2 regions of the Brevibacillus borstelensis genome follow, and region 2 is predicted to be linked to the other one. Evidence: riboswitches for the same ligand, from Rfam matches in the RefSeq annotation. Region 2 holds a riboswitch; the other holds the start of a gene.
What was found. Region 2 has a riboswitch for cyclic di-GMP ahead of V5G20_RS23870 (transglutaminase-like domain-containing protein). Riboswitches for the same ligand answer to the same signal wherever they lie in the genome.
Positions count from the first base shown of each region.

Region 1: linked by a shared signal. The riboswitch ahead of ggt (gamma-glutamyltransferase) and the one ahead of V5G20_RS23870 (transglutaminase-like domain-containing protein) in region 2 are both predicted to bind cyclic di-GMP.

Region 1 covers NZ_CP144922.1:583,062-592,055, forward strand. The annotation lists gene V5G20_RS02770 (F390 synthetase-related protein) at 1-381, shown strand, start outside; gene V5G20_RS02775 (GNAT family N-acetyltransferase) at 371-1,528, shown strand; gene V5G20_RS02780 (methyl-accepting chemotaxis protein) at 1,671-3,665, opposite strand; gene ggt (gamma-glutamyltransferase) at 3,774-5,507, opposite strand; cyclic di-GMP riboswitch class I at 5,650-5,737, opposite strand; gene V5G20_RS02790 (MBL fold metallo-hydrolase) at 5,952-6,911, opposite strand; gene V5G20_RS02795 (glutamine--tRNA ligase/YqeY domain fusion protein) at 7,229-8,896, shown strand.
Region 2 covers NZ_CP144922.1:4,967,346-4,976,339, forward strand. The annotation lists gene V5G20_RS23865 (collagen binding domain-containing protein) at 1-472, opposite strand, end outside; gene V5G20_RS23870 (transglutaminase-like domain-containing protein) at 841-1,644, opposite strand; cyclic di-GMP riboswitch class I at 1,659-1,745, opposite strand; gene V5G20_RS23875 (class D sortase) at 1,837-2,514, opposite strand; gene V5G20_RS23880 (response regulator) at 2,537-3,676, opposite strand; gene V5G20_RS23885 (hypothetical protein) at 3,887-4,867, opposite strand; gene V5G20_RS23890 (RNA polymerase sigma factor) at 4,935-5,468, opposite strand; gene V5G20_RS23895 (4'-phosphopantetheinyl transferase family protein) at 5,780-6,526, opposite strand; gene V5G20_RS23900 (acyl carrier protein) at 6,655-6,915, opposite strand; gene V5G20_RS23905 (3-oxoacyl-ACP synthase III family protein) at 6,929-7,966, opposite strand; gene V5G20_RS23910 (thiamine pyrophosphate-binding protein) at 7,967-8,994, opposite strand, start outside.

The sequences.
Region 1 (8,994 bases), 1.2 Mb from region 2:
GCTCTCGAACAGATCGAGGGACGGGCAGATGACATTTTCTATTTTCCATCTGCCAAAGGCGCTGATGGTTCTGCTGAAAGAGGCGAGGGGCTCCGCCCCTTTTTCCCTGATTTTGTCCGCCGGGCAGTGATGACTGCGTCACAGGGAATTGAGGAGTACATCGTCCGTCAAAAAAGTCCCGAGCACGTAGAAGTCTCGCTTGTCATTTCGCCGGGATATCGGCGGGAGGATGTGGAAGAGGACGTCCGTCGGAAGCTGCAGCGGGAAATAGAGAGGCAGGGGTACGCAGGGCCCGAAATCGTTTTTTCTCCTTATCAACCACCGGAGCGGGGAAGGAAGCTCCGGCGCGTGGAAAGGATGTTCCAACCTGATGAACGCTGAACGCGTCCGCCTGTATGAGAAAACGGATTTGGCAGAGCTTGCCTGGGAGAGGATGAAGGACGGAGAGTATGCCCGCGCCTATCTGGAGCCGCTGATTCTCGATTCTGTCCCGGCGTACATGTCTAATGTCCGCACGCGGATGGGGGCGCTTGTCATCGATGATCTCGTACTGCCTGTAACTGTCAATGACGAGGAGTACGACAACTCATACGTATGCTCGCCCTATACACACTACATCAGCTATGCCCGCGAGGAAATGAAGCTGGTCACGTCTTCCATGATAGCTTCTCTCGGCGGGCCGTTGTTGTCCGGGGCAGGTGCCCTGATGAAGCTTAGCCGTGTGAATCGGATTGTGTTCGTGAACAATTGGCTTCTGTCCACCAATCTGTATCACCCGTTGACGGCTGAACAGGTCCGGGAAATCACCAGCTTCCTGACCAGGAGGTTTCCGGACCACGCCGTGGCTTTTCGATCCGTAAGTCCAATCGTCTGTCCGGAGGCATGGACCGGCCTGGAGCGGAGCGGATATGTGATGGTGCCGAGTCGGTATGTGTACCTGTTTGACCCCAAACAGGCTAATGAAAAGGGCTGGCGCGTTCGCAATACGTTAAAGCGGGACCGGGATATGCTGAAGAAAAGCGGTTATCGCATCCTTCGGCACGAGGAGCTTGGGGAGGAGCATGCAGAGAGGATCGCCGCACTTTACCAAGCGCTTTACCTGGACAAATACTCCCAACTGAATCCGCAATTGACGCCGGCCTTTGTCCGACTGGCGCTGCACAGGCAGATACTGACCTTGATTGGTCTGGAAAAGGAAGGCAGATTGGACGGGATTCTCGGTTATTTTCAGCGAAACGGCATGATGACCACTCCCCTGTTCGGGTACGATACCGCTCTTCCCAAAAAACTGGGGCTGTACCGGATGCTCTCCAGCCTTTTGGTGTCGGAGGCGGAACAAAAGGGCCTCTTGCTTCATCAAAGCGCCGGAGTCGGGGCGTTCAAAGCGGATCGCGGGACAGAGGGTACTGCGGAGTATACGGCAGTGTATATAAAGCATCTTCCTTACCGGCGACAGATGATCTGGAGAGCCTTGGATGCGATCCTCGATCGCGCTGTCATCGGCATGGCGAAAAAGTACAAGTGGTAACGGACAAAAAGACAGCTTGGAAACCATTCAAGTCAGCACGGTATCGGTTTATGTCTATCGATACCGTGCTCTTTTTTTGCGGGCAAGGGATTTGCCAAAGACAAACGAACAGCGTGCATGCCGGACAATCGGATGTTCCGCGTTACCGATACAGGGTAAACTTCCGGACTTGGTCCTGCAGCTTCTCGGCAACCCTCGCGAGTGATTCGGCAGAAGAAGAGACCTGCTCGACAGCAGCCAGTTGTTCTTCGGTTGCGGCGGAAACGTTTTGTGTACCGTCTGCCGAGTTTTCTGCCACCTTGGATATTTGCTCGATCAAATAGACGGCTTGTTCCGTGCTTGCCGTCATTTGCTGGGAATAGGCCTGCACTTCCTGAATCTTGCTGGCGACCTGAGCGACGGATTCGCTGATCTGAACGAATGAGCTGCCAGCCTCGTTAACCACTTCAATACCGAGTGCCACTTCCTTCGTTCCTTTTTCCATGGAAAGCACGGCGGTATGGGATTCGGTCTGAATCGTTGTGATCATTTGTTCAATCTGCTGGGCTGATTTCGCCGATTCCTCGGCCAGCTTCCGTACCTCGTCAGCGACCACGGCAAAGCCTCTTCCCTGCTCTCCTGCTCTTGCTGCCTCGATTGCAGCATTGAGCGACAACAGGTTTGTCTGTTGGGCGATGTCGGTAATCACCTGGACGATCTGTCCGATTTCCTGTGAGCTGTCTCCGAGGCGTTTGACGATGCCGGCGATCTCGTTTACTGTGCTGTGAATCAACTGCATCTGGCTCATGACCGTGTCGATCGCCTTGTTGCCGCCGACAGCAATTTCCGAAGCAGTCACGGCAGAGTCAGCTGCATTTTGTGCGTTAACGGCTATATGCTGAATGCCCGTTGAGACTTCATTGATGGCTCCTACACTTTCCGCCACGCTTTGTACCTGCTGTTCCGCTCCGTATGCCACCTCCTGAATCGAAGAGGCGATCTGTTCCGTTGCCTTGCTGGTCTCCTCGGCATTGGCCGACAGCTCCTCTGCAGAGGAAGCGAGCTCTTCGGCTGCTGTGTTTACCTGTTCGATGATTGACCTCAGATTGCCTACCATATGGTTGACTGACTCGGAGAGCTGCCCTACTTCATCCCGGCTTCTGATGGCCAGCGGATCTACCGCCAGATCGCCATCGGAAATTCGGCTGGCCACGGCGGCAACCTCAACGATGGGACGGCTGATTTGACGAGACACAAAGTAGGCGGCTGCAATGACGATGGCTGCTACGATACCTACAATCAACATCACATTCAGTGTCAGCGCTGTTACCTCAGAGGTGATGGACTCGATCGGGATGTGGAAAAACAGGCTGTAATGAGTCTTGGGGATAGAAGCGTACGTAACGACGTATTCGGTACCGCCGTCCAGATACGTAAAGGAGCCCGATTCGGGTGCGTTATTTTTGAGAATGCTGCTCAAGCCTTCAGGGAGAGCTGCTTCCTCAATGGTTTTGCCGATCAGGTCGGGGTTGGGGTGTACCTGGATCAGTCCTTGGTTATCGACCAAAATCGGGTAACCGCCTTCACCCAGTTGTACATTGTCCAAAAAGGTCGAGGTGAACGAATCCACGTTTACAAGCCCGGTCAGTACGCCGAGTTTTTCTCCGGCATTGCTCACAACGGGAGAAGCGACTACAATCGACCGATTTCCGGTCGTTTTTGCGATCAGCATGTCAGAGTAGCTGGTTTTTCCCTCCATGCCGAGTTTGAAGAACGGACGCTCCGCCAGGTTGATCCCTACGCTGCCTTCAAACGTGTCCGCTGTTACCTTCCCGTCCGGGGAAATAAATGTATTTCCGTCAAAGATTTTGATTTCGTTCGTAAATTTGCGAATGAACTTGTTCTTTGCTTCATTGTCAAAGGATTGGATGTCCGAGGATCGTGCCAGAATCATTACTTCCGACAGTCTCCTGTCCAGCCATTGGTCCATGGCGTTTGCAGTCGACTCCGTCAAATGAACAAAGGAATCCTTTTGCTTGTCGATCAAAATTCTGGTGCTTTCGGTCAGTACCAGATAAGAGCAGGCGATCAAGGGGAGTACGGCCACAAGCAAAAACCAGATAATGATTTTATTCCGAAGCTTGCTGAACAGACGCATCGTTGCAGCATCCTTTCATAATTCATGCTGGGAATCCGGAAGGGACAGAGTATAAAGCTGGAAATGCAGACTGCTGAGATAATCCCAGCAGTCTGCACGTATTATAAATCAATAGCCCATGGCAGCCCCTTCGCCGCGCGGGTCTGCACCGCCAAACTTGATGTTGCTTTTCGGATCGATCAGAATGGCACCGGATTGACCCATCGCATCGGTATAAGCGGCTTCCAGCTTCTCAACCGGATGACCGCGTTTTACCAGCTCGTCGAGGACTTCCTGCGGAATGCGGCTCTCTACCTTCAGATTGTTGGAGGAGGAGCCCCAGTTGCGGCCATGCAGCCATCTCGGTGCTTCAATCGCGTCTTGAACCGTGAATCCGAAGTCGATAATGCGCGTGACGAGAGCGGCTTGTGTCTGCGGCTGCCCCTCACCGCCCTGTGTACCGTACAGCAGGTAGGGCTTGTTGTCTTTCAAGAGCATAGCCGGGTTGATCGTGTGGAAGGTGCGCTTGCCTGGCTCCAGGTGGTTGATATGATTCGGGTCCAGAGAGAAGTAGCTTCCACGGTTTTGCAAGAGAACACCAGTGTCCTTCGCGACGACGCCCGAGCCCCAATCGAAGTAGTGGCTCTGGATCATGGAAACGGCATTGCCGTACTTGTCGACTACACCGAGCCAGGTAGTGTCGCCCTTGGGATCGAGCGGTTCTACGGTTTTGGCAGCCTGCTTCATGTCAATCCGGGCAGCAAGGTCTTTGCCGTGCTGCTTGGACAGCAGCTCGTCTACCGGAATGTCAACAAACTCAGGGTCTGTCAGCCATTTGTCGCGGTCGGCAAACGCTTGCTTCGTCGCTTCCACGATAGCGTGGTAGTAATCCGGCGTGCCTTCGCCCATGCTCTTCAGGTCAATGTTGTTCAATATGTTCAGAATCGACAATGAGGCCATGCCTTGAGAGTTGGGCGGTACGTTGTAGGCTTGGTATCCGCGATAGTCGACGGTGATCGGATCAGCCCAGGTGGACGTGTGCTTTTCAAAGTCTTTCAGAGTCAGCAAACCGCCGTTTGCCTGCATGTCTTTTACGATTTTTTCGGCGATCTCGCCTTTGTAAAAACCGTCTGCGCCTTTTTTGGCGATCACTTTCAACGTTTTCGCCAGATCCTCCTGCTTGAGGATTTCGCCGGCCTGGTACGGCTCGCCGTTCGCTTTCAGGTAGGTCTTGCGGAACCCTTCAAAGCGCTGCAGATTTTTCAGATCGTTGTCTGTCGGATCGATCGCGTATTTGGTCCAGTACACTTGGTTGGGAGAGACCGGATAGCCTTTTTCCGCATATCCAATCGCCGGCTCCAACAGTCTGTCCCATTTCAGCTTGCTATCTCCAGCCAATTCCTTGTGTGCGTAGTTGTACGCTTCCCACCAACCGGAAACGACACCAGGGACCGTGTTGGCGGACTCGTACCCGCGGGAAGGAATTTTTTCGTAGCCTTTCTTTTTGTAATATTCGATCGTTGCCTTTTCACCAGCTCGACCGCTTCCGTTCAGCGCTCTTACTTCTTTCGTCTTTGCATTGTAGATCAGCCAGAAGTTGTCGCCGCCAATCGACGTGTAGTGCGGGTAAACAACGGCGAGCGTAGACGCGGCGGCAATCGCGGCATCGACTGCGTTTCCGCCCTCCTCGAGTGTTTTGAGAGCTGCGGCTGTAGCCAGGTAGTGAGGAGCCGTAACCATGCCGTTTGGCGACATTGTTGTGGGGCGATTTGCCGCCTCCACTGCGGCAGTTGTGAAGCTGGACAGACCGATCGTCGCGGTCAGCGCTAAAACAGAGAGTTTCTTCCAGATTGACTTTTTCACTTTCCATCCTCCTTGTTGTGTACGGTCGAAGCATGAAAGGTTGAACGGTTCGGGTCAAAATCGATTGGCATCACCTCCTTTGCATAACAACACAAAAAGACCAATGACATAGGATCATTGGTCTTTGGTCCTACATCAATACTTCGGCAGCTGGCTGGCTTGTCCATTTGCTGGAGGTAGCCCCTGTAGCTTTGCGTCGCCGGATTTCCCCGGGTTTGCCATTATCGATATCAATGTGAAATAAGATAGTGAACGCAATTTGTGAAACTTAGTACATATGAAAAAATGTACATATGGGAAAAGATTCGTAAGATTGAATCTGATTCCATAGATGCAAAAAATATCTATCCATTACCTATATTCGGTAATATTGGACTAGTACTTTAGTGAAAAATTTATTTATTTTTTTCAAACAGATGCATATCCGTCTTCCGTTTCTCTTTCTTACTCCGAAACGGCTAAGATCTGCTGGCTAAGCTGTTGAAGGTTGCGAGCAAAGAGGCTGGGATAGCTCCAGGAGGCATATGGTTCGGGTATGGGGATTGCTTCGATGGCTTCGGGTGTGGAGCCGTTCTCGGCCAGATGCTTGGCTTGGTCCCACAAAGCTTCCAAATAGTGAAGACAGCTATCCACAGTTTGATGGTCTCCGACCGGGCCGTGGCCGCCGACTGCTGCCGAAATGGGCAGGTCTTTCCAAGCCTTCAAAACGGAGACCCAGTGGGAAAGATTTCCTGTCTGCATACTGGGATGATTTTGCACAAAAAGCAGGTCGCCGGCCAGAAGAACGGGGTCTTCGGGCAGGTACAGGACAGAGTCGCATGTGCTGTGTCCGTTTCCTTTGGCGGTCAGTACGGCAGTTCGCTTCGAGCCGTGGAGCGTGACAGAATCAGAAAATGTCAGGGAGGCAGGGGTCGCGGAGAACGTAGGCAGTGCAGCGTCAAGGGCGAGAATGTCTCCGAGGTCGGTGCGAAGCTCCTTTTGCTTTTCCGGATCTGATTCGGCTTCCAAAGATTGGCGAACCTTGTCAGGGTATTCGGGGTGCTGCTTTGCGAATTGGACGAGGCTTGTACAACGCTCGAGCATGAGATTTTTGGTGGTTTCTGTGGAGAGGATAATGGCATCGGAAAAGACTTGGTTGCCGCCCACATGGTCAAAGTGGAAATGGGAATTGATAACCAACGATACAGGGCGTCCAAGCAATTGCTCGGCTGCTTCTCGCAGTGCAAGCCCTGCCTTGGGCGTGTACATGGTGTCAAAAACGACCGTCCGATCGCCCAGATCGACGATGGCGGCATTGCCCATGGCTCCTGTGCCTGCTTTGATAACGGCGGCAAAAACACCTTCCGCAATTTCTGCCAATGTAAAAAAGGAGGATTGTGTATTGATTTTTTCAAGCACACTCACAACAGATCACCCCAATCATAAAATATGTTTCTGCCTGTAGGATAAAATGGGAATCTTTTGGAAACAACTTCAATTTATATACATCGTGTGAACACCCACGGGGGCTCTCCTGCTTATGATAGTAAAAACCCTCTGAAGGGCGGTTTGTAAAAGCGCCTGGTCCAGAGAAGGTGATTCTTGCTACAAGCCGGTTGGCCAAGGGGTGACTGATAACGATGATGCATCGGCCCAACATCAGAAGCCGGGCGAATTTGTTGAACTATCGCCGGGGAATCAGTATTATGGAATGTAAAGGTGAAGGGAAAGGTTGAATTTCTGTGGAAAATAAATCGGCATCATCATCCAACTTTATCCGCAACATTGTCCTGGAAGACCTGCGAGAGGGCCGAGTCGGGGAAATCGTTACCCGCTTTCCTCCGGAGCCAAACGGGTATTTGCACATCGGACATGCCAAAGCGATTTGCCTTAATTTTGAACTGGCAAAGGAATTCAATGGCAGAGCCAATCTTCGTTTTGACGACACCAACCCGGTGAAAGAAGACACGGAGTACGTAGAAGCGATCAAGGAAGACGTACAATGGCTTGGCTTTGAGTGGGACGGACTGTTCTTTGCATCGGATTATTTTGAGGAAATGTACAATCGCGCCGTTCTGTTGATCAAAAAAGGACTGGCTTACGTATGTGATCTGTCCCCGGAAGAAATCCGCCAAACCAGAGGGACCTTGACGGAGCCGGGTACAAACAGCCCTTACCGCGACCGGTCGGTGGAAGAAAACCTGGATTTGTTCCAGCGGATGCGCAACGGCGAGTTTAAGGACGGCGAAAAGGTGTTGCGCGCCAAAATCGACATGAGCTCCCCCAATATCAACCTGCGTGACCCGATTTTGTACCGGATTTCGCATGCTACCCACCACAACACGGGAGACAAATGGTGCATCTACCCGATGTATGATTATGCACACCCGCTGGAGGACGCTATCGAGGGCGTAACCCACTCTCTCTGTTCGCTTGAGTTCGAGGATCATCGCCCGCTGTACGACTGGGTTGTCCGCGAATGTGAAATGGAAAACGTGCCGAGACAATACGAATTTGCCCGGTTGAACCTGACCAATACGGTAATGAGCAAACGGAAGCTGAAACAGTTGGTCGACGAACAGGTAGTAGACGGATGGGATGATCCGCGCATGCCTACCATTTCGGGACTTCGCCGCCGCGGCTTTACTCCTGAGTCCATCCGTACATTTGCCCGGGAAATCGGTGTGGCCAGAAGCAACAGCACCGTGGATGAAAAAATGCTGGAGCACTTCATCCGCGAGGACCTGAAGCTGAAAGCGCCGCGGACGATGGCTGTACTGCGCCCGCTGAAAGTGGTCATCACCAATTATCCGGAAGACCAGGTCGAGCTGCTGGATGCGGAGATCAACCCGGAAAATCCGGAAATGGGAACCAGACAAATTCCATTCTCCCGCGAAATCTACATTGAGCAGGACGACTTCATGGAGAACCCGCCGAGCAAGTATTTCCGCCTGTTCCCGGGAAATGAAGTACGGCTCAAGCACGCGTACTTCATCAAGTGCACGGACGTGATCAAGGATGAGCAAGGCAATGTCGTCGAAATCCACTGTACGTATGACCCTGAAACGAAGAGCGGCAGCGGCTTTACCGGTCGCAAAGTAAAAGGAACGATCCACTGGGTAGACGCCAAGCATGCGCTCCCTGCGGAGTTCCGCCTGTATGAACCGCTGATTTTGGATGATCAGGAGGAAGGAACCACGTTCCTTGACAATATCAATCCAAACTCTTTGGAGATCGTGAACGGATACGTGGAGCCTAACATGAAAGAGACCAAGCCCCACGACAAATACCAATTCTTCCGTCACGGATACTTTAATGTCGACCCGAAATATACGACAGAAGACAAGCTGGTGTTCAACCGGATTGTTTCCTTGAAGAGCTCGTTTGAACTGCCGAAGCAGCAGGGATAACAGAGAATGCAAAGCAGAAAGCTGTTGAAGTCTCATTGAGGCGTTCAACAGCTTTTTTTATTGGCTACATAGGATTAGGAACGTGGCTGCAGTGAGAG
Region 2 (8,994 bases):
TCTCTGGTGATTTTTCGGGCTCTACAGGTGGTGCTGGGGGTAGTGGCGGTGGTGGCGGTGGCGGGTCTGGCACCGGATTCGTTCCGGTTCCTGGATTTTCCGTGCCTGGCTGCGGATTCTCCGTGCCTGGCTGCGGATTCTCCCCACCCGGCACTGGATTCTCCGCACCCGGCTCTGGATTCTCCGCACCCGGCTCTGGATTCTCCCCACCCGGCTCTGGATTCTCCCCACCCGGCTCTGGATTCTCCCCACCCGGCTCTGGATTCTCCGCACCTGGCTCTGGATTCTCCGCGCCTGGTTCTTGATCCGTTCCCGGCTCGGACACCTCGCCACTTGTTGGGGCACCTTCTTCACTGGTGATTCCTGCGTTCATCGGTACTTCATTGGCACTGACAAACGCGGATGGCAAGAAGAGATTCACCAGCAAAGCGAATACTAAGTAAACAGATAAAAGCTTCTTTCGCTGCCACATCTTAACTACGTTCACCTCGCATGTTTAAATTGGCAAGGTCGTACGACTCTAGCAGCGATTACCCATATGAAGTTTTGATAATGCTGCCAGTCCCCTTTTCGCCGGGGAAGAAGAATATGACACCTTGCACAATCCTGAGAGCATGTTTTTTTCGTTGCTTCCTCCTCTCCATTGTTCTTTATTTGTAAGTGTCTAAAGCTGTTCTTTCCTGGTGGCGACTTACATCAAAATTTGTATGGTTTTGGCTGTTAAGCCACAAAACACACTATAAAAGATCACTCTGAATTTATTCTGAATAGGAGAAAACGAAAAGCCGCCCGCCTCTTTTATGAGAGGGAGCGGCTTCTGAGCAGTTCCTGCATCGTGTCCTAATACTGCTTTTCTATGACATATTCACTTTTATTCTTGATCATGGCCGGCTTTTTCGTTCCCTTTACCATAATCGAATCATATGTTGTATCGACCGTAATCCATTCGTTCGTCTCTTTCAAGTAAATCTCATTCCAGGCATGGTATTGCGGGATGTCGTTTTTCCGTCCCATCACCAGCTTGGCAGGAATCCCCTGGCTGCGCAGCATGGCGGCAAACAGCGATGCGTAATCGTAACAGATGCCTTGCCCTGCAGTCAATGTCGCATCTACCGAAGGGATGTATTCACTCGTAACTTGATTGGCTTTTGCGTAATCGTACTGGACGTTTTGGATCACATAATTGTAGATAGCTTGTACCTTTTCCTTGTCGGTCTTCAAGCCCTTGGTCAGCTCTCTGGCTTTTGCGGTCGCATTCGTCTTGTCGTTCCAGTAGATCATCTGGATCGGTTGCAGGAAAACGGCCTGCGGGCTTGATGCCGTCAGGTTCACTTCCTTGCTTTCTATCGAACGGTATTTATTGTTCGCAACGTGTTGCAGGAGTGTAATCGTATATTTGCCATCTCCTAGCTGTAGTGGGAAACGGTTGTTGTCTTTTACGCTATAATAGAAGTTCTGGTTGTCTTTCGTGATTTTTACTTTTTCATTGACTGGCTGTGCCGAATGATGGTGTTGAACTTTGACGATTCCATTATTGAGCTCGCTTACATCAATAAAGGAAGGAGCGGAGCTCGCCCACGCAGTCGCTGGAGCCGCCAGCAAACACATGCCTACCACTGTCATCGAAAGTCGTCGAAAAAACACAAAAAAACTCCCCTTTCGGTAGCTGGCTGCCATCTTGCATACACAAGGAAGGCCCTATAGCTTTGCGTCTCTAATTTTCATTAGATTTGCCATTATCGTTTGAAAGTTTTAAAATCAAATATACTAAAAAAATAATAGCATAACTTTACTAGAAAAGGGAGCCTCATCCTATCTTTTCTTGAAAAATATCAATCACTCTGTCATTTTTCCCCTAATAATCAGTCGGTGTGTCGGATTGTGCATCGGATGGCAGGTGATGAGCGTAATCTCCTTATCTTTTCCGTTCCCTTCCAAAACCCACACCTCTTCGGGCTTTACATACAATTTTTCTGTAACGGTATAGGAAAATTTGCTCTTGCCGTTGTCAACCTCGATCTTGTCTCCTGCAGCCATCTCATCCAATCGATTGAAATTTCGACCGTATGTAAAGTTTCTGTGTCCAGCGATGGCATAATTGCCGACTTCCCCGGCCCTCCCGGTGTTTTCGATGCTCGCAACCGTCGTTTTCATATTGTTGTCTGATGCACCGTGCAAAATGGGCAGCATTAGACCAATCTTTTCAATCGTCAAAATACCTTCCATATTCTTATAGCTGCCAAAGTCCGGTGCCGGCTTTTTCCCGTTCTCCTTCTCGGTCGCAGCATCGGCACTTTCTATCGCTGTCTCGCTATCTTCTGTTGAGGAAGGAATTGCCGGTGCCGGCTTTGATCCAGCGGCCTCTTCCCCATTGGAAATATTCTGCAAACTGTTTTGCCATTCCTCGACAAGCTTTTGCTGCCGGTAGTCCTGATACTCTTCAGCCAGTGTTGGATAGCTCAGCACAACGATTCCGGCCACGATCAGAAGCATTGATAACAGTCTCATTTTCATGGTTTGCCCGTCCCTGTCCGTTTTAGGTTTGATCCCCTTTTTTCCATTGTTCATACCACTCCGTCAGTTCCTTGCTGGGAGCAACATCGAATTCCTCTCTCAGCTTGGTCGAGATCAGCTTGAACTGCTTGCTCACCTCGCCTTGGTGGTTCAACATGGCGTATATCTTCATTAAATAGAAGTAGCCCTCTTCCATTACTGGAAACTTTTCACGTATCTTTTGATAAATCAAAATCGCCTCGGTATATTGTTCAACCGATACGTAATATTCAGCAATTTGCTTGACATGGTTCAACCAGAGCAACCGCAAGCGCTCCTGCTCGTACTCTGCCCACAAATACGGATGCTCCTCCAGAAAATCGCCTGTGTACTTGGCCATGATAGACAAGTGCTGTTCCAATGTCTCTTCTGTAACTTTGGGAGCATCTCGCACCAAGGCTTCCCATTCCTCAACATCCAGCTTCACATCTCCCCACACCAGCCGATACCCTTCATCCTTGTATTTAATCTCCAAATCGAAGCCAATGCTCTTAATCATTTTCCGAATCTGATAAATGGCCGTATGCAGTTGTGTCCTCGACCGGACTGAATCGTAATCAGGCCAGAGCAAATCTATCAAAACCTGCTTGCTCACTGTCTTATCCCGATAGTGTACCAGATACGCAAACAGCTCCTGCCCCTTCAGTGTTTTCCAGGGAAGATATTGTTCGTTGCCTTGTTGATCGAGATAATGCAAGCTTTGCAAGCAGCAGAGTGTCATATGTTTTTGGCTGCTGTAGCTGACCGGGGTCTTCCCGGCGGATTCTGCCACCCGTTGCAGGGTCACAGCCAATCTGCCCTGATGGACAGGCTTCAACAAATAGTCGAGTGCGTTCATTTCAAAGGCTTTCACGGCATACTCTTGAAAGGCGGTAACGAAAACAATGTGAAGTTGCGGCTGAATGTTCAACAAGTGCTCAGCCAATTCAAATCCATCCATATCGATCATCTGAATATCCAGGAACGCTACATCCAGTTTTTCTTGCTTCGCGGCCTCCAATGCGGCATGCGGATCTTGAAAAGACCCCATCAAGTGAATGGGAGTGTTCGCGTTCTGTTCCTTCAGGAGCTTTTCCATTCTTCTCAATGCAAGCCTCTCATCGTCTACGATAATCGCTTTCAAGCATATCTCTCCTATTTTGCTTCAGCTGTAACTATTTTTGGGACAACAGCCGCTAACAACTCTCCCATATTATTGTAGCAATAGGTCAATGAGATGTCCAAGCTGTATAAACCATTTTGGCGGTTGCTGGCAAAGGGGGATAAATGCTGCCGATCAAAACCAAGACACAAAAAAGCTACCGACCATGCAACAAGTCAGTAGCTTTTCCCGTCATTCGTCCCATTCAACGTAAATGCCTGAGATATCGCCGATATGTAAATCATGAATGATAACCCTGATAACCGGCTTCCCTTCGCTGGTCAACACATAGCCTCCCCAATCTTTGCCGCCATCCGCCTTGTACCCGGCGATATCGATTCCAAATATGCTTGCAATCAGCGGCTTAGTCACTGAGATCGCTTCTTCTTTCGAGTTTATTTTATATCGGTCCGTTACGTGGTCAACCTTGTATATTCGGGAGGATTTCGCACCGATCCGGACAGTATACCGCTCGTTTTCATTCTTGAGTGTCCACACTTCTTCTACTTTACCCGAACGTTTATTGGCATGCGAAAATGAGAAGCTCTGCTTGCCCGTTAGGAGCATGAGCGCTTTTTGGGCCTGATACACATACTTTTTATCCACATCATCCAGCTTGTAATCCAGGGAGTAATCGGTCACTCTGTTTGTATTCACATCGACGCTGACGTATTGTTGATTTTCTAAATAAAATGACAGGTCTGTTCCTTCATCGCTTTTAAAGAAACGGGCTTGTTGAAAAACGACTTGTTGATTGGCCTCTTTGAATGCCTTTTGGGCGGTATCGACATATTTTTGATAACTCGTCGGCAACTCATTGACCGCACACTCTACCAAGATGGTACGAACTTTTGTCGTATTCGGGTAAAATGTCACAATGGCCTCTCGATCCGCTTTCCGGATAATATCGTAATCTCCATCTTTCTCAAACTCATCAAAGAGAATTTCCTTGTTGATTCCTGCCGATTTAATTGCCTTTTGGGCAGCCTCAACATAGGCCGGGTCGATAGAAGCATGACTCGCCGATGTTTCTACCGGAGTAGAGAATGGTTTCATCCAGATAACGAAAAACACCGCTGCGCATGCGACAAGCCCGTTCGCCACCCATACGTATTTTGCTCGCTTTTGCTGCTTGCTGATCTTTCTTCGCTCTTCGCGAATGTTCTCCAACATCACTTGTTTTCGCTCCCAAGAAAGTTTTTGATCAGGAAAACTCCTTAAATCCTCCCAGATTCTCTGTTCATCTCGTGACGGCATTTTTCATCGCCTCCATAACAGAAACTTGCCTGCTGCTCTGAACAGCTTTCATCGCCCGATGCATAGTGAGATTCACTTTGGCTTCGCTCCATCCCAATATCTCCGCAGTCTCCTTGCTGGACAATCCCTTGATCCCGCGCAATATCAACACATCTCTGTAAGAGGGTTTCAACTGATTGATGATGTCGTAGAGCATGCGCTTGTTCTCGCTCAACTCTAAAGACTCTTCGGGTGTCTTGTCCCGGGAAATAAGATGCTGCAGGAATGTTTCCGGCAGCAAGCTGATCAGTTTTTTTCTGCGCCTCTCATCAATGGCCGCATTTCTGGCAATGGCAAACAGCCATGTTTTCGGGTTTGCAATCTCTGTTTGCTGAGGTGATTTCAGGGCGCGAATAAAGGTCTCTTGTACAAGATCGTCTATATCCGTGCGTCCGGTATAGTAAACGAGAAAGCGATAAATATCGCTGCTGTATGCCAGAAACCATTGCTCGATACGTGCGCCGACATTATCATCCAACTGGGTTCCACCTCCTTGTCACTGTATAGACGGAGGGCCTTCCGACTATCTTTCACTTTTATCGTAAATTTTTTTGGCTCTTCCTATTGCTGAGTTTTTCTTAGCTTCTTTTCAACAGCTTCCTGTTTATATGGCAATAGCAATGACACTGACAGACGATAAAGCTATTGCAACAAAAAAGACACCTGCCCGAATCATAAGCCCCCCAATCGCAAGACCTGTGTTCAACAATTGGAGACCTGTTCATTCGAGTGGTATCTTCTGGATTTTGGTATACGATAAGATCGATGTGAACCGCGTCTATAGATATTTTATCCGTAGAATGCACTGCTGGGTGTACGGGACCGTACGCTTGCCTTCAATTCGGCCAACCCGACTTTTTGGACCTCGTACCGAATGTCCGCTCCTTCCTCTCGCTCTACCGCTGCCGAAACCATATACCCTTCCAAAGGTGCACATGTATAATAGGAAAACGGCTGCTCGTCGACTCTGCCCCGGGCAAGCGGCACGGAAAAAGACAGAGGCGGCAGCGAGAAGCCTTTCCCAAGCGCCTTCATCACTGCTTCCTTTCTCGTCCAAACCTGATAAAATGCCTCTCGCTTCATGGAAGGTGTCTCTTGCTGCTCGACGTAGGCTATTTCCTCTGGCACGAAAACAGTCCGCATTACTTCAAAACAGCAATCCTTTTTGACCGCTTCGACGTCGATCCCCGTCTTCTCGATCTCGGAAAAGGCGCATACCAGCATTCTACCTGAATGGGACAAATTAAAAAACAACGGTCGCTTGATGCTACCCGCCACGTGGCGGCTGTCCAGGAACAACTTCCCGTACTCATTTTTGATAAACCTGACTTCTTCCGGGAGGACTCCCCTTTTTTGTCCGATCATGCTCTTGAGCAGCATCCGTCCAAGCAAAAACTCTACTTTTTTGAAATCGACGAGATATCTCTCATACACCGTTCTTTCTTCTTGATCCAGTACTTCCAAACAGCTCTTCAGATGTGCAGGCTGCATTTCTTCATCGACATGAAGCCAATAGATTTCAACCCTCTTTTCCATTGGTTCCCGACTTCCTTCACGATAGTTTGCATGTAGAAACGTTCTTTATCTGAAACGGCTTTGCCTCCTTAAACCGGCAATTATCCGCATCCATGAAAAAAAGGGGGAGGCCCCCCTTCTTTCTGCGATCATTTTGACAATTGTGCGCCCTTTTGCTTTTCAATAAAGGCCACAATGCTGTTAATCGTTTTAAACGTGTCTGTATTGACAGCACCAATGTCCAGATCATATTCCTTTTTGATCAGATTGATGAACATCAGAACATCCATGGAATCAAGGCCATAGGGCGAGTCGGGACCAAACAATGGCTGATCATCCTTCACTTCTTCCAAAGAAACGTTCAATTTATATGTTTCCAAAAATTTTTCTCTTACCGTTTGTTTAATCATAACCCATTCTCCTTTACTCGTTTTTTGTATATTGCAAACATAGTGAACCCCATAAAAATCCGGCGCCAATGGCGGATATCACCAGATAATCCCCTGGTTTAATGGCTTTTTCCTCCAAAGATTTATGCAGAGCGGAAAAAATGGAAGCAGCCCCCGTATTTCCATAGTCCTGAATGGTTACGGTCGTTTTCTCCATCGGCACGTCCAATGCCGCCATCGTTTTCTTGATGATATTCAGGTTGGCTTGATGCAGAATAAAGTGATCAATATCCGATACTTGCAATCCGGCCTTATGCACGGCATTTTTAATCGAGAGGGGCAAGTTTCGGGTGGCCGTCTTCCAGACCTCTCTGCCGTTCATCCTGATAAAATGGCTGGTTTTGAGGTCTGCTCCCTCTGGCATCCGTGCAGTACCTCCGCCGTGCAGGGTGACTGCCAGATTTAAATAGGAGTCTAGATCCCATGCCAGCAATCCGCTGCCTTCACCTGTTTTTTGAAGGAGGATCGCTCCGGCAGCGTCCCCAAAAAACGTCTTGGTAATCCGGTCTGTCGGATCGATGTATCGAGACAGGACTTCTGCCCCGATAACCAGCACATTGTTGATGAACTGATTCTGTAAAAGATGGGAAGCAAAAAGGATGGAGTAAATGCCTCCTGCACAAGCCCCCTGCGTTAAATCAAAGGGAATCGCGTTTTTTGCACCTATTTTTTCCTTGACGATCAGCGCGGTAGAAGGAATCTGTTGATCCGGAGTCGTGGTACACAGGACAATCGCATCGATATCCTCACTAGTAATGCCTGCATCACTTATCGCATCTAAGCTGGCATGGACGCACATATCAGATGTGGCCATATCGCTTTGCAAGTACCTGCGCTCGCGAATCCCGGTTTTATCCTGAATCCATTCGTCAGTCGTGTCCAAGGTTCGCGTGAGCATTTCGTTTGTCACAATGTCTTCTGGTACGTAAAAGCCTGATCCTTGAATGCTAAAGGAAGTGGCCAGCCCACTTTGGTTGACAGTGGATGGCTTCGTTAACGTTCCCGTCTTCATTCACACCAGCTCCTTTGCGGGAAAATCCCCATGTAGTCTTTTTATGGGATCAGGTACGTCATCAAGCGACACAATCGCTTCGATCACGACGATTTGATTTTTCTCATATGCTTCTAGAGCTTGCACAACAACATGTGTGATCTCTTCGCTTTTTTGCAGCGGTATCACTGTCAAATGTGGATGAAGAGTGTCGATCATCTGCAAGGTCTGGTTTAAAAATCGGGGGTTCCCCTGTCTTCCCGTATTGATATGCTGGAATTCAAGCCACCCGTACCCGCCGTTTTTCAACACGACATAGATGAGTGGAATCTGGTACGTTAACGCTGTTGGCAGATCGCTTCGGAACAGATTGAATGCGCCATCTCCTACGAATGCAACGACAGTCTGCCGCGGCTTGGCCTTGGCTACCCCGATGGCGGCAGATGCCCCAAAGCCCAGGCTTGTCTGTTCACTCGGGACAAAAGCATTTTGCTCTTTGCCAAGCCCGAGATACGGAAAGAAATAAGACCACATGTCCTGCAACCCGTTTTCATGCACATAGATGCTGTTGGAAGGAAGGCGGGCTTGCAGTTCATCGAGAATATCCGCGATTCTCAACCGGGAGGAATCTCGCTGCCTTTCCGCCTTTTCCAAAAACATGTCTCGCTTGCAGCCCTCTATCTCCGCTTGCCATTGGCGATTAGCCGGCTGCTCCCGAACTTGCGCGAGGAGCTCATTTGCGACTGCTTCCACATCACCAACCATGTACATGCTGCTGTAGTCCAGATGAAAATGCTCTTCGTTTAGATTCACTTGAATGCTGTCTATGGCCTGGAGCTTCTCCTCCCAGCCAAACAGAGCCGTTTCCTCCAGCTTGCTGCCCATGGCAATCACCAGATCCGCCTCGTGCAATAGCGTTTTGACACGCCGGTGCAGATACAGCCCCGCCAGCCCGCAAAAGAGCGGATGTTCTTCATCAAAACTGCCTCTGCCTGAAGCAGTGACAAGAACCAGAGCTCCCAATCGTTCGGCGAGTGCTTCCAGGACGC